One region of the Paenibacillus sp. USHLN196 genome, then DNA from elsewhere that is predicted to be linked to it. Evidence: predicted binding sites of a transcription regulator. Region 1 holds the regulator's gene; the other holds the start of a gene.
What was found. The regulator LexA, encoded in region 1, represses DNA repair genes until DNA is damaged. The targets are predictions, from matches to a motif close to CGAACATATGTTCG.

Region 2: addB (helicase-exonuclease AddAB subunit AddB) is a predicted target of LexA. The motif match lies at 2,783-2,796, and genes of this name have one in related genera.

The regions. Positions count from the first base shown of each region.
Region 1 covers NZ_JBBCYH010000001.1:739,363-747,574, reverse strand. The annotation lists gene WFI24_RS03235 (methionine gamma-lyase family protein) at 1-178, shown strand, start outside; gene WFI24_RS03230 (MerR family transcriptional regulator) at 261-674, shown strand; gene glnA (type I glutamate--ammonia ligase) at 805-2,133, shown strand; gene WFI24_RS03220 (aldehyde dehydrogenase) at 2,736-4,037, shown strand; gene lexA (transcriptional repressor LexA) at 4,141-4,767, opposite strand; gene WFI24_RS03210 (LysM peptidoglycan-binding domain-containing protein) at 5,065-5,442, shown strand; gene WFI24_RS03205 (DUF896 domain-containing protein) at 5,538-5,747, shown strand; gene WFI24_RS03200 (hypothetical protein) at 5,872-6,381, shown strand; gene WFI24_RS03195 (HAD family hydrolase) at 6,410-7,201, shown strand; gene WFI24_RS03190 (ABC transporter permease) at 7,788-8,212, shown strand, end outside.
Region 2 covers NZ_JBBCYH010000005.1:339,241-347,452, reverse strand. The annotation lists gene WFI24_RS15030 (Na/Pi cotransporter family protein) at 1-689, opposite strand, end outside; gene WFI24_RS15025 (class I SAM-dependent rRNA methyltransferase) at 1,285-2,661, shown strand; gene addB (helicase-exonuclease AddAB subunit AddB) at 2,861-6,364, shown strand; gene addA (helicase-exonuclease AddAB subunit AddA) at 6,361-8,212, shown strand, end outside.

The DNA.
Region 1 (8,212 bases):
GCATCCTGTCATTATGGCGGCAGGTACGTTCATTCAGGGTGGAAGTCTGGAATTATCAGCCGACGCGCCTATTCGGGAGCCGTATATCGGGTATATGCAAGGCGGATTAACGTACTCTCATGTCAAATATGGCGTTTTGATGGCGTTACAGACTATGAAAGATCGTAAATTATTGTGAGTTTATCTAACACGTCATTGACACTTGGTAATAACTAAATGTACAATAGGGTGAAGAATAGATGACTGGAAGGTTGATGAACATGGGTGATGAAATTCGCAGAAATATGGCCTTATTCCCGATTGGTATTGTAATGAAACTTACGGATCTGTCTGCACGTCAGATTCGTTATTATGAGCAGCACAGCTTGATCGTTCCTGCGAGAACGTCAGGTAATCAACGTTTGTTCTCTTTTAATGACGTAGAGAGATTGCTAGAGATCAAGGCTTTGATTGAAAAAGGAGTTAACATCGCGGGGATCAAACAAGTGATGAATCCTGTTTCAAAAGAATCCGAGGAAGCTACAGTTATCACGCCAGATACTGAAGTTAAACGCAGAGAGTTGTCCGATACGCAGTTGCACCGCTTGTTGAAGCAACAGCTTGTATCAGGTAAGAGACCTGGACAAGTATCTCTCATTCAGGGAGAGCTTTCCCGATTCTTTAATAAAAAGTAAATTCGCATAACTTGGCGAGTGAGGGGAAAACATGCACTTTTGGTGTGAGACTCCTTGACCCGTGGAACTTTCTAATGTACAAATATAACAGGCAAGCCAAATTACGCAGATAAGAAAGGGAGAGGTTATAGTGAGTTATACAAAAGAAGACATTCTCCGCATTTCGAAAGAAGAAAACGTACGATTCATTCGATTGCAGTTTACCGATTTGCTTGGAGCTATCAAAAACGTTGAGATTCCTGTGAGCCAGTTGACTAAGGCTCTGGATAACAAAATGATGTTCGATGGATCTTCCATTGAAGGTTATGTACGTATTGAAGAGTCCGACATGTACCTCTATCCAGATCTAGATTCTTGGCTTATTTTCCCATGGGTTGCAGAGAACCGTGTCGCACGTCTGATTTGTGACGTATATCTTCCGGATGGTAATCCGTTCCCAGGAGATCCACGTGGCATCTTGAAACGAAACCTGAAGGAAGCCCAAGATATGGGATTCACTTCATTCAACGTCGGTCCTGAACCCGAGTTCTTCTTGTTCAAAACAGACGAAAAAGGAAACCCAACTAACGAACTGAATGACCAAGGTGGTTATTTCGACCTTGCGCCTACGGATCTTGGTGAAAACTGTCGTCGTGACATCGTTATCACACTTGAAGAAATGGGCTTTGAGATTGAAGCTTCCCACCATGAGGTAGCTCCAGGTCAGCATGAGATCGACTTTAAGTATGCTGATGCTCTGAAAGCAGCTGACCAGATTCAAACGTTCAAACTCGTTGTTAAAACGATTGCGCGTCAGCATGGTTTACATGCAACATTCATGCCGAAACCGCTGTTTGGTATGAACGGATCCGGTATGCACTGTAACCAATCCTTGTTCAAAGGCAATGAGAATGCATTCGTTGACGAGTCGGACGAGTTGGGTCTGAGCAAAACTGCACGTCACTTCATGGCTGGAACTCTGAAGCATGCGCGTGCGTTTGCAGCAATTACTAACCCAACTGTGAACTCATACAAACGTCTTGTACCAGGTTATGAAGCACCTTGTTATGTAGCATGGTCTGCTAGTAACCGTAGCCCAATGATCCGTATTCCAGCTTCCCGTGGTCTGAGTACCCGTGTTGAGGTTCGTAACCCGGATCCGGCTGCTAACCCTTACCTGGCTTTGGCTGTTTTGTTAAAAGCAGGTCTGGACGGAATCAAACGGGAGCTTTCCTTACCAGCTCCAATTGACCGTAACATCTACATCATGTCAGAAGAAGAGCGTGTGGAAGAAGGCATTCCAAGCTTGCCAGCTGACCTGAAAGAAGCATTGAATGAATTGATCCGCAGCGAAGTAATCTGTGACGCTCTCGGCGACCACGCCTTGGCTCACTTCTATGAGCTGAAAGAAATTGAGTGGGATATGTACCGTACACAAGTCCACCAATGGGAACGCGATCAATATATTACTTTGTACTAATAGCTTAATCCCTTGGCGCTCTAGCGCTGAGGGGTTTTTCTTTTTGTGGGCAAGTCCTTACATACTTAATGAAAAATCAAAGTGCCCACAAAATCCCCCAATTATCCCCCGAATTATTATTTATCGGCCAAGATAGCTTTTCCTATTTTATCTGAAACCAAGGCTTACTTGTAAATAACAATGTACATTTGTTCGTGCATTTAGATAATCGTAAACCGTAAACTCTCTTTTCATTAATGAAAGGGGAGTTTTTTATATGTGTTATCTAAGCTCTCTTTTGATGAATAGTTTCACTTCATGTGTATAGCGCGCATTACTATAGTCGCCGGTCTTGTAACCTATTAAATAGAAACTGAAGTCAGATTTTACATTAAACTGTTATAAAGAATCGAAAGGGAAAGACTTGAATCAAGCTTTCTTAGAAAATCTATTAGCTACAAATTGAAGATGATACTTGCTTTCGCTCTATTAAAAGTCCAACCAAATTTTAATTACTATCAAATCAATGTTTCATATATATGTTGAAAGTTTCATATAGAAGAGGTATACTTTAATTAAATTTTGGACAATTTAATTTTAAATAATTAACTGGAGATGTTAATATGGATCATGCAAAACAACTGGTGACAGAACAACGCACATTTTTTTATACAGGACAAACTAAAAATATCGAGTATCGGATTAATGCGCTTCAACAGCTTAGAAAGGGAATTGAAAAGTATCAACAACGGATTCAAGACGCACTTCGGGCGGATCTGAACAAATCTGAGGCGGAAGCTTACGGTTCCGAGATTCGCATTGTTCTAGGTGAACTGGATTTTGCATTAGAACACCTGCAGGACTGGGCTGCACCAAGACAAGTCCCAACCAATTCGGCTATGCCGGATGGGGTGAGTACCATTTACCCTGAACCATACGGAGTGGCTCTTATTATTGCACCTTGGAACTATCCTTTCCAACTGGCCTTTGGTCCACTGATTGGAGCAATTGCAGCCGGTAACTGTGCAGTTATCAAACCTTCTGAATTAACACCAGTCGTATCTCGTCTGACGTATGACCTGATTCAGGAGATCTTTCCTCAGGAGTATATTGCCGTTATGGAAGGGGAGGTTGAGGCCAGCACAGCATTGTTGAAAGAGAAGTTTGATTATATTTTCTTCACAGGCAGCACGGGTGTTGGACGCATTGTTATGAAGGCAGCAGCAGAGCATCTGACTCCTGTAACCCTGGAGCTAGGCGGTAAGAGTCCGGCTATAGTTCATAGTGATGCAGATCTAGAGCTGGCAGCTCAGCGTCTGGTTCGCGGTAAATTCCTGAATGCAGGGCAAACATGCGTTGCTCCGGATTACTTGCTTGTGCATGAACAAGTTCATGATGAATTGATCAATCTGATTGGTGCAGAGATCAAAGATAAATTTGGAGATGATGTGCTACAGAACGCTGATTTTCCGCATATTGTCAACGCACGTAACTTTGATCGATTGTCGAAATTCCTTAATGATGGTAAAACGCTAATTGGTGGACGTTCTGTGCGTGAGCAGTTGTTAATTGAGCCGACCGTACTTGGAGATGTAAACTGGGAATCATCTGTTATGCAAGAAGAGATCTTCGGTCCAGTGCTTCCTGTATTTACGTACAGTGACCTGAACCCGATGCTGGATGAGATCGTTCGCCGGCCAAAACCATTGGCGTTATATCTCTTCACACAGGATGAGCAACTACAGGCTCAGGTTCTGAATCAAGTATCCTTTGGTGGGGGATGTATTAATGACACACTTTCTCATATGACTTCACACTATCTTCCGTTTGGTGGGGTAGGAGAGAGTGGTATGGGCTCATATCACGGACAACAGAGTTTTGATGTGTTCTCGCATCACAAGAGTGTTCTGAAACGCAGTGAATAATTAGCTGATAAAACAACATAAACATGAAAAAAGAGGTTGTCCTGTTTTTAGGGCAACCTCTTTACATATTTCATTACATCTAGTTTTGTTACTCATGTAAATATTAATGAATATCTCGGAAAAGGCCAATGACTTTACCCAGAATACTAACGTGTTTCAAACGTAAAGGTTCGAAGGTCGCATTCTCCGGTTGAAGGCGAATATGATCTTTTTCTTTATAGAACGTTTTCACTGTAGCTTCATCGTCTTCAGTCATTGCAACGACGATATCACCGTTATCAGCAGTTTGCTGTTGACGGACAATAACATAATCTCCGTTAACGATTCCAGCTTCCACCATACTATCTCCGACTACCGAAAGCATAAACACTTTCTGTTCGCCTACATAGTGCGTAGGAAGAGGGAAGTAGTCTTCAATGTTCTCGGTTGCAGTGATTGGAACCCCGGCTGTAACCTTACCAACGACAGGAATACGTGCAACGCTATGAGCAAATTGATGAGAATGCTCAGATTCTTCCTGGCTCAAAAGCTCAATAGCTCTTGGTTTGGTAGGGTCGCGTCGGATCAGCCCTTTTTTCTCCAAACGATCCAAATGTCCATGTACTGTTGAGCTGGAAGCCAGTCCAACCGCTTCACCAATTTCCCGTACGGAAGGAGGATACCCCTTCAACCGGACTTCATTTCGTATAAACTCCAGAATAGCCTGCTGCCTGCTGGATATCTTCGACATACCGTATCAACCCCATTTTAGTAACGTTTGGGAAAATTATAACATAGAACCTCCGTTCGTACAAACATAAGTTCTAAATATAATGGCATTAAATCAGTGTTTTTTTAACTTTCAGAACAGAATCTGTACAAAAGTTAGAGCAGAATACTACAAATACTGTGCAAGAGGCTTCAATTAGGATATCTCTCCTTCAAAAAAAGAAGCGAACAATTGTTCTAAAAAGCTATTGAACAAAACAAGTGTTCGTGTTATATTGATTCCAACAGATAGGAACAAACGTTTGGAGGCGGGTATTTAATGAGATATTCTACTTATCAAAGCATTTATGAACCAATGAATTCGGAACTGGTGAAGTCCAACATAGGGAACTACAAGAAGGTTTTAGCACGTTTCAAGATTTCTTCATGGATGTTAAAGGTGGCTATTACCTCTTTGATTATATTTATTGGATGTAGTACTGTTTTAACTGTATTTGCTGGCAAAGAGAATGATGTTCTTCCAGGAGGAAAGATAGCCATTTCAGAAGGGGAAACATTATGGAGTATTTCTTTGGAACACAAACCGTCGAATATGGATACACGTGTTTATATAGAAGCAATTAAAAAAGTGAATCAACTTCATACGACTTCGATCCAAGTGGGTCAGGTATTAGCTCTACCGCAATTTGCAGAATAAAATGCACATCAATGAGTGTTAACGCGTGTCAGCTTGACAAGCTGCCTTTATCATGGCAAAGTTAATGTGACTTTGTATTTTTGGAGGGGACAAGCTTGGATATAGATAGTCTGGTAGCACGCATTAACGAATTGGCTCGTAAGCAAAAGTCCACTGGATTGTCGGAGGAAGAACTTGCTGAACGTGCCGAGCTTAGAGAGATTTATTTGAGTAATATCCGCAGCAATTTCAGACAGCAACTGGATACCATTGAGATTGTTGATGATGAGAATGACAAAGGCCACCAAGGCAAACTCAAACACTAACGAAACCTAATGATATCATTATGATATTTAGGTTTCTTCCTGTTATTTGAGAGTGCAATTTATAGGGGGAAATGTTGGTTTACAGTTATGTAAGCCGATACAAAGACACATAAGGGGGATTCTCATGTCGCGTTCGTTCGAGAGAACGGTTAAGAAAAATTCCAAGCAGTTAAATCAGCAACGTAAAAAAAGTGGTCAACCAATCACAGGAACACCAGGTGAAGAAGTCTTTAAAGGACGTAGCCTGTTGTTCCCTATATTTTTGATTGGTCTTGCCTTTTTGTATCTGTTTATGAGCACCTTCCTTGTACAAGCTCCAATGACAACCTGGGACTGGGTGACGATGCTGCTTTACGTATTTTTGGCAGTCATCTTTATGCTTCGTCGTCCGTATATCAAGATTAGCAGTAATCGGATTATAACGACGAAGGGTAATCGTGAACGTTCAATCGGGGTTGATGACATCATCAAATTCAGAATTGAACCAGGTACAGTTGTTATCGAACATAACAGTCGCGGGAAAAGATGGGTGTTCACCAAGTTATTGAACCGTTACGATACAGATGCGATTGCAGAACGTTTGCTGAAGTTTGCAAAAGCACACCAGATCACCGTGGAAATCGTCGAAAAGTAATTATTGTATAAAGGGGTAGATGATCGGAATGGCGTTAAAAGCGATTTTGTTCGACCTGGATGATACTTTATTATGGGATGAGCGTAGTGTTCGAGAAGCTTTTCATGAGACTTGTCTAATCGCAGCGAAAGAGACTGGGGTTAAACCGGAAGAACTTGAAGAAGCTGTTCGTAATGAGGCACGTGGACTGTATGAATCATATGAAACCTTTCCGTTTACTAAAATGATTGGAATCAATCCGTTTGAAGGCCTTTGGGCTAACTTTACTGGTGGGGATCAACCTGAGTTCCGTCAGTTGGAACAGCTTGCTCCAGTTTACCGTAAAGAATCCTGGCGTCGTGGCTTGTTGAAGTTGGGTATAGATCGGGAAGATCTTGCTGAACAACTGGCCGCACAGTTTGGAGTAGAACGGAGATCCAGACCTCATGTATACGAAGAAACGATGGATACCTTGCGTCAGTTACAAGGAAAGTACAAACTGTTGTTGTTAACGAACGGTTGTCCTGCTTTGCAACAAGAGAAGTTGGATGGTGTACCTGAATTGACTCCTTTCTTTGATGAGATTATTATCTCGGGTAACTTTGGAAAAGGAAAACCGGATCCTTCGATTTTTGAACATGCTTTGAGTAAACTGGGAGTTAAACCGGAAGAGAGCATGATGGTAGGAGACAAGTTGACGACGGATATTCGTGGTGCGTTATCAACTGGCATTCAATCCGTATGGATTAACCGTGAACATAAGACCAACAATGAAACGTATGCGCCTGACCATGAAATAACGCATTTATCGGAACTCGATGAGCTAATTGCTAATTTCTGAGCAGATCAGCTATAACATCTTTCCTCAGCACCCTGAAACATTGGAAGCTTCATTGAACGATAATATCGTTCGTGAAGTTACCAATGTTTTTTTATTGGGCATGTTGCCCAATTTACCCTGTTAAATGAGATAATAATTTTTTTTGCTAAAAGTTATTGAAATTAAGGGGAAGCTGGATTAGAATGTAACTAACATACTAGTATGACTAGTATTCAGATTGTCCTAAAGCGATTTCTTTTGACTTACTTCATCGAATGGAAGCAGGAGTAGTGGCTTATTATTTTTGATTAATTGTAAGCGCTTCACCTGCTTTGAAGACTTTCTTTCGATTTGGAGATCACACCGCCTAGAAAAGTGCTAATTCATGATGTGAAGCGCCTTGGATTGTGTGATTCTACATAACACTCTAATATGGTATCGCTTACATTGGTCTGTTATCTATTTTGTAGTGGGGGTGAAGATGAAGGAGTTGTTGTCTTCTACAATAGGAGAAACAATGGGGTAGTACATGAATTACTCTTACTTATCAAGTCCTGGATCGGAGTGAAAACACATGGAGTCGGAAACCGCTAAAACAACGTTAACCATGACATCTTTACGTAAAGAGAGCAGATTACGAACGGCAGCTACCTTGTTCCGCAAAGACTGGCAACTGTATTCACTATTAATCCTTCCCATCATTTATCTCCTTATTTTCAAATATGGACCGATGATTGGTAATGTGATTGCGTTCAGACGTTTTGTTCCTGGGGGGAGTATATTTGGAGAAACGTGGGTTGGATTACGATACTTCAAAATGTTCATTGAGGACCCTACCTTCTGGAGAGTATTCGGTAATACGCTGATGTTGGGCGGACTTGCGTTACTCTTTACATTCCCGGTTCCAATCATTTTTGCCTTGATGCTTAACGAAGTGAAGAGTAAACGATTCAAAAAGTTTGTACAGACCGCGTCTTATCTGCCTCATTTTTTGTCCATCGTTATCGTTGCGGGTATGATCCTGCAACTGAC
Region 2 (8,212 bases), on a different contig from region 1:
ATGGCGATGCCGATCTCCACAGGTAATACCCCTGTGGCTGCGAGCGTAATCGCCATGCTAATGACAGCCGCGCTGCTGTGAATGAGCGCTGTGAGACACGCTCCTGCCAGGAAGCCCCACCACAAGCTGTCAGCCGAGCGGTCGAGAAACCATTGAAATACGCCCATGCTCCGCAGTGGCAAGGCAATGGATTGCATGACCTGAATTCCTGTCATGACAAGTGCAAATCCGGCAGCTGCGAGGAAGCTGTATTGGATGTTAAACAGAGTCTGCCGCGTGCGTTCAGGAGCGGCTAGATTGCGTTCACCAAGTACAACAAACATGGCCCAGCCCGTCAGCGACAGGACTAGTAGGGGCAGGGAAGCACGTCCGATCTGCAGCCCCACCAGCTCTGTTGTCAGACATGTCCCGATGTTGGTGCCGAGGATGATGCCGAGTGTACGTCCGTAGGTAATCAATCTGGCATTAGCCAGTCCAATGGTGAGTACGGTTACCGCAGTACTGCTCTGCAACAGTGCCGTTGCACCCGCGCTGAAAGCCATGCCTTTCCAGGGAGCAGAGGTAGCTCGATTGAGCCAACCTGCCAGCATGGGCCCTGCCATGCGCTGCAAGGCGGTTTCCATCAGCTTCATGCCACCAAAAAAGATAATAAGCCCATATAGCAGGGGCAGTATAACATCTCTAAACATACAAAATCATTCCTTCCGTCCGGTTCCTTAACTCATCCTATGAGTAAATAAAGACAACCATGACAAGCCTAAAGGAATTCAAAGGGAAGTGAACTTAATTTCCCGCCCCCTCAATTCAAAAAGTCTGGAAATACGTCTTAACTGCCGCACCCCAATTCGAAAGAAACAGTGATTCGTGCAAATGTAGCGAAGAAGACGAAATTGTTACCGAAGAAGCGAAGCGCTCGCCTTTATCTCCGGATTTTCCCTTTGAGAAAAGGGAGTTCAAAAAATCTGGGGATAACAGCGATCAGAGGTTCGTCGCCGTAGTGTACTCATACAGCGCTTAAAGTAACAACTTAGCGCCAACATGCTCTCAACTGCCGCACCCCAATTCGAAAGATAGAGTAATTCGTGCAAACGTAGTGGAGGGGACGAAATCGAATCTGAAGAAGCGAAGCGTGCGCCTTTGTCTCCGGATTTTCCCTTTAAAAAAGGGAATCAAAAAAATCTGGAGACAACAGCGATCGGAAGATCGATTCGTAACCGAAATGCCACCTACGCGCCGCACCAAACCTATCTTTTGAACTATTAAATTAAAGGAAGTGGATCTACCTTGCCATCAGTTACACTCGAACGCAGTCGCAAAAAGCGGCTTGAACATGCACATCCATGGATATTTAACAACGAAATTGCCTCTGTTGACGGAAACCCGGAACCGGGAGATCTGGTCAATGTATTGAATCATCAAGGTCGCTATCTGGCGACAGGTTATTACAATCCCGCATCTCAGATCACAGTAAGGGTCGTAGCATATCAACCGCTGGAGTCCGAACAGATGGACACCGCGTTCTTTGCAGCTCGTTTCCGCGATTGCTTGCGTCACCGGGAACGTTTTATCCAGGATGGCGAGGCATATCGTCTCGTTTATGGCGAAGCTGATTTTCTGCCAGGACTGATCGTTGACCGATTCGGCAGCATTCTCGTTGTACAGTTGCTTACACTCGGCATGGATCGTTGCCGTGAAGCTATCGTACAGGCACTCATCGAAGTGATGCAGCCGGAAGGTATATATGAGCGCAGTGATGTCTCGATTCGTGAACTGGAAGGTTTGGAACAGACAAAAGGTCCACTGTACGGGGATTGCCCGCGGCATGTCACCGTTACAGAGAATGGACTGCTCATTAAAGTGGATATTGTAGAAGGACAGAAGACAGGTTATTTCTTCGACCAACGCGAGAATCGCGCAGCTATCGAACCGCTTATGAAGGGGTGGGGCTACAAGAGTGGAATCACACTCCAACAGACCGAGCAGGATGGCACAGAGCAGCTGTTGCCTGTGAATAAAAGCGGCAAGGTAGTTACATTCCCTTATTGGGATGGTGCCACTGTGCTGGAGTGCTTCTCACACACAGGCAGTTTCACGTTGAATGCTTGCAAGTATGGAGCCAAAAAAGTGACATGTCTTGATATTTCAGAGCACGCCATTGAGAGTGCACGAACAAATGTGGAGTTGAACGGTTTTACCGATCGCGTAGAATTCGTTGTTGCTGATGCTTTCCAGTACTTGCGTGAACAAGTGAAAGGACTGGATGAACGTACTGCACGTGCGCGTGCAGGCGAACAGAAAGTGGATACATCCAAAGCGCTTTCAGCTGGCGGTAAAACATTTGATGTAGTCATCCTCGATCCCCCTGCGTTTGCCAAAACGAAATCAGCAGTAAAAGGTGCATGTCGCGGTTATAAGGATATCAATCTGCAAGGAATGAAACTGGTTAATGAGGGCGGATATTTGGTAACAGCCAGCTGTTCGTATCATATGCGTCCAGACCTCTTCCTGGATACGATTGCTGATGCAGCGGAAGATGCCGGCAAAGTGCTGCGCCTAATCGACTGGAAGGCAGCAGGTAAGGATCACCCGCAAATTTTGGGCGTGGATGAAGGACATTACCTGAAATTTGCTATTTTCGAAGTGCGCAGTAAAAAGAATTAATCGTATGATTTCCGTTCTAATAAAGTATAGGTCAAGTCAAAAGTCCACAGTGTGATAGCTGCGGGCTTTTTGCTGTTTTGCTGTGTTAACGGAGATGATCTCCGTTTTTACCGGATAGTGGCAAACGTATGTTCCGAACCAAGTCAGATATGTTATACTGGGAATTAAAATCTTGTACGTGTAGTTTGGAGGATTAGACATGTCCGTTCGTTTTGTTATTGGCCGGGCAGGCAGCGGCAAAAGCTCGCTGATTACCCGGGAAATTACAACCCTGCTTCAACAAGAACCGCAAGGGAAACCTTTGATTTTACTCGTTCCGGAACAGAGTTCCTTTCGAACAGAGCAGGCATTGGTGTCTTCTGGAGCAATTAAAGGTACCATGCGTGCAGAAGTGCTCGGCTTTCGCCGTTTAGCCTATCGTGTCATGCAGGAAGCAGGTGGTTCTGCTCGTATTCCGATCGGAGCCGAAGGCAAAAAGATGCTGCTCTACAAAGTCATCCAGCGCCGTAAGGAAGAATTGAAGCTGTTTGGTGCATCCGGCAGCCAGCTGGGTTTTATAGGCGAATTAAATGACTTATATAGTGAATTTAAACGTTATGAAGTTGATCCATCATTGCTGGAAGAAGGGCTGTCTGGAGGAAATACCTCATCGACTTCGCCGATTCTGGAGGACAAGTTGCATGACTTGAATCTGATATATCGTGACTATGAACAGGAACTGACCCATTTATATATTGATGATGAAGACACGTTGACCGAGCTGACAGATCGTTTGTCGGAAAGTGCTTTGCTGCAGGATGCCCAGATCTGGATTGATGGCTTTCAGGGATTCACGCCACAGGAGATGAGTGTGATCGGTCGGCTAATGTTGCAGTCCTCTTCCGTGACGATTGCCCTGACATTGGATCGTCCTTATGATCACGGCGCACTGCCTGGAGAACTTGAACTGTTCTATCCCACAGCGAGTGCCTATGCGCGCCTGAAAGGGATGGCTGAAGAACTGGGTGTACCGAGCGATATAACCGTGCTAGATTCGGAGATTCCACCGAGATACAAGGATCGTCCAGGACTTGCTCATCTGGAGGCTGGTTTCGATCGCCGAATTCGTTGGAAAAGTGATGGCTTTGATTCCGGAATCCGACTAGTCGCAGCTGAGAACCGTCGAGCTGAGATGGAGGGAGCACTGCGTGAGATGCGGCGTTTGGCGCAAAACGAAGGTGCACGTTATCGGGATATGGCGGTGCTTGTTCGTCAGTTGGATACCTACGCCGATATAGCTGAACCGTTATTCAGAGATTATGGCGTGCCTGTCTTCCTGGACCGCAGAAGAAATGAACTTCATCATCCGTTATCCGAGTTTATCCGTTCCGCACTCGACATTGTTCGTCGACATTGGCGTTACGAGGATGTATTTCGCTGCGTCAAAACGGACCTGCTGCTTCCGCGTGATGGTTCCATCACCCGTGAAGATATGGACCAGCTTGAGAATTATGTATTGGCTTGTGGTATTCATGGATATCGCTGGACTGACGGCAAACCGTGGAAATATGTGCCAAGCCTTTCGCTTGAAGACCATGGTCAGGATGGTCGTAGTCGAGGACGGGATCAAATGCTGTCTTTAATGGAGAGTTGTCGAACGGTCATTACAGATTCCATGGGTGCTTTTGAGAAACGTATGAAAAAGGCAAAGACAGCCAAAGCCCAATGCGAGGCACTATACAGATTGCTGGAAGAGGCCGAGATTCCATGGAAACTGGAGAGTATGTCTGCTGAAGCTAAGGCTCAAGGTGACCCCGAACGCTCGAGAGAACATCGGCAGATGTGGGGAGCTGTGCTGGATTTATTGGATCAGATGGTCGATATGATGGGCAATGAACGGCTGGATGTCACTCTGTTCGCCGGGATGATCGAAACCGGATTGACCGAACTGAAGCTGGGTCTGGTACCACCAGCACTTGATCAGGTATTGGTCGGTTCCATGGATCGTACACGTCTTCAGGATATCAAATACGTATTTATTCTCGGTGCGGTTGATGGTGAACTGCCTGCTATACCTCAGGAGGCTGGAGTATTAACGGAGCTGGAAAGATCGTTGCTGACAGAAAGAGGCGTGGCGCTTGGACCAGGAGCAACAAGACAGATGCTGGATGAACGTTTTCTGATCTATACGGCACTTACAGCGGCAAGCAGCCAGTTGTGGCTGAGTTATCCGGTTGCTGATGATGAGGGAAAAACACTGCTTCCTTCCGAGATTATCCGTCATGTACGGAAGATGTTTGGTTTACAAGAACGGCCATTGCTCGCTCAACCACCAGTTGCGAACTCGGAAGAAGCTCATTGGTCCTATGTTACCCACCCGGGCCAGAGTCTGTCTGCGCTCATTGGACAATTGCGCAAATGGCGCCGTGGAGAAGACATTCCAGAAATGTGGTGGGCGGTCTACAATTGGCATGTATCTCGGGAGACAAGCAGACCTCAGTTGGAGCGGCTGCTGGGATCGATCTTTTACCGTAATCGGGCATTGCCCCTACGCACATCTACCAGTCGCAGATTGTATGGCACAGAGGTGAGAACGAGTGTTTCGCGAATGGAGCGGTTCGTAGCTTGTCCGTTCTCCCATTTTGCTTCGCACGGCCTGCGCCTCAAAGAACGGCAATTGTACCGTCTTCAGGCTCCTGATATCGGACAGCTGTTTCATGCTGCACTGAGTCAGCTGGCTATGCGGTTGCGTGAAGAAAATCGCAGTTGGGGCAGCTTGACTCCAGACCAATGCCGCAAGGAAGCCGAGCAAACGGTGGAGCAGATTGCACCTCAACTGCAAGGAGAGATTTTGCTAAGCACCAAGAGATACGGTTATATCTTCCGCAAATTGAAGGACATTGTTAGCCGGGCATCCGTTATTCTCGGTGAACAGTCCAGACGTGGAAGTTTTGAACCGATTGGGTTGGAGCTTGATTTTGGACCGGATAAAACACTGCCACCTCTGCGTTTTGAACTGGAGAATGGCTGTGTGATGGAGATTGTGGGTCGGATTGACCGTGTGGATGTGGCAGAAGGAGAGAATGGTCTGCTCTTGCGTGTCATTGACTACAAGTCCAGCCAGACGGATCTCAAGCTGCATGAAGTGTACTATGGTCTGTCATTGCAGATGCTCACCTATCTGGAGGTGCTGCTTAGTGCTGCCGAGGAATGGCTTGGAGAAACGGCTATGCCGGGAGGAACGCTGTATTTCCATGTGCATAACCCGTTGTTGCAATCCGCAAATGGCATGACATCGGAGCAGGCCGGACAAGAACTGCTGAAACGGTTCAAAATGAAAGGTTTGCTGCTGGCGGATCGGGACGCAATCGCTCAAATGGATAACACCCTGGATAAGGGGTATTCAGCTATTATTCCAGTTGCCCTTAAGGCGGACGGAAGCTTTTATAGTAGCGCCGCTGTAGCCACGCCAGAGCAATGGGATACGCTGCTGGCTTCGGTTCGCAGTAATATCCGTGAGATTGGTACCCGAATTACGGATGGGGATGTGGCCATTGAGCCTTATCGTATTCAGCAGGAAGTGGCGTGCACGTTCTGTCCATATAAGCCTGTTTGTCAGTTTGATGAGAATATTGAAGGAAATGAATATAACCTGTTGTCCAAACCGGGCAAACAGCAAATCTGGGATATGTTATCTCACACCAAGGGAGGGGAAACATCATGACGAATATGCCAAAACCGGAAGGAAGCTTCTGGAGTGATGACCAGTGGAGTGCCATCTCCGAAAGCGGAGAAGACATTCTGGTTGCCGCTGCGGCGGGATCAGGCAAGACAGCTGTACTGGTTGAACGAATTATTCGCAAGATCGCAGATCCCTCCCAAGGATTCAGTGTGGATCGCTTACTTGTAGCCACGTTTACCAAAGCAGCGGCCGCCGAGATGAAACAACGGATTCGGGAAGCGCTGGAACGTGCGCTGGAAGAACAGCCTGGAGAAGAACATTTGCGTAAGCAGCTGTCGCTGCTTGGGCGTGCATCTATTACAACATTGCATTCATTCTGTATGGAAGTCATTCGCCGTTACTATCAGCAAATTCCGTTGAACCCGGCTTTCCGTATCCTGAATGAAAATGAAGCGGAAATCATGCGGCAGGAATTGCTCGAAGAACTCTTTGAGGAAAAGTATGGCGAAGAAGATGAAGGCAGTACATTCCGCGAATTGGTGGACTGGTTCAGTGGAGAGCGAAACGATGATGCCATGCATCGACTTGTGCAACGATTGTATGATTTCTCCCGCAGTCATTCCTGGCCGGATCACTGGCTCTCAGAGATGGCATCCGCTTTTCAGGTAGAAAGCGTGGAGGCACTTGGACATTCAGCATGGGTTCAGAGCATTTTGCGTGATGCGGCTCTTGCCTTAAGTGGTGCAGCAGGACTGCTCCGTCAAGGCATTTCCATTTCCATGGAGCCAGAAGGTCCGGCACCATATGCAGAGACGCTAAAAGAGGATCTGATGATGGTGGAAGAGCTGTTTTCCGCAGTTGAGGTTATGCCATGGGAGAGGTTGCCTGAGGTGTTTCAACCCGCTGCATTTGGCAAACTAAAACCCTGCAAAAAGGATCAGACGGACCCGGCTTTACAAGATCAGGTGAAGGAACTCCGTGAAGCTGCGAAAAAGGCAGTTTCCGACCTGAAAGGATCGCTGTTTGGAAGAACTGCTTTTTCGTTCTGGCAGGAGCTGGAGCAGGCGGCACCACTCATGCAGGAACTCTCGAGGCTGGTTAGTACATTTGGGGAACGTTATCGAAAGGCCAAACAGGAACGGGGGCAAGTTGACTTCAGTGATCTGGAGCATTACTGCCTTCACATTTTGCGACATGAGGATTCAACGCCTGAACTGTCGATGCCTTCCGATGCGGCTATGGAGTACCGTTCACGATTCGATGAAGTATTACTTGATGAATATCAGGACACCAATACGGTTCAGGAAGATATCGTGAAACTGATCTCCAGAGAAAAACCGGGTAACCGATTCATGGTAGGTGATGTCAAACAGAGTATCTACCGTTTCCGTTTGGCTGAGCCGGGTCTATTTATGAACAAGTATCGCCAGTATGGAGCGAGCATGCGTGAGGATGGAAGTGTTGAAGATCGCCTGAGTCGTACAGGCCAACGCATTGATCTTGCACGGAATTTCCGTAGTCGTGCAGAAGTCGTGCATTCGGTCAACATGATATTCCGGCAACTCATGAACGAAGGCGTGGCAGAGATTGCTTATGATGAACGAGCTGAGCTGGCATATGGGGCTACGTTCCCGTCAGAGACGCTTGGTGATAAGGCGTATACGCCTGAACTCATGCTGATTGATCGTCAGGGCGGTGGGCCTGATCTGACAGAGAGTACGGATGAGAATGGGGATGCATCGATCTCCGCAGAACTGGAGAGTGCCGAACTCGAAACAGCTCAGTTGGAAGCGCGGGCGATTGCAAGGCGTATTCGTGAAATGGTTGGGGACACGGACAAACCTGCCCTCCATGTATATGACAAAGCCCTGCAAACGATGCGCCCGGCAC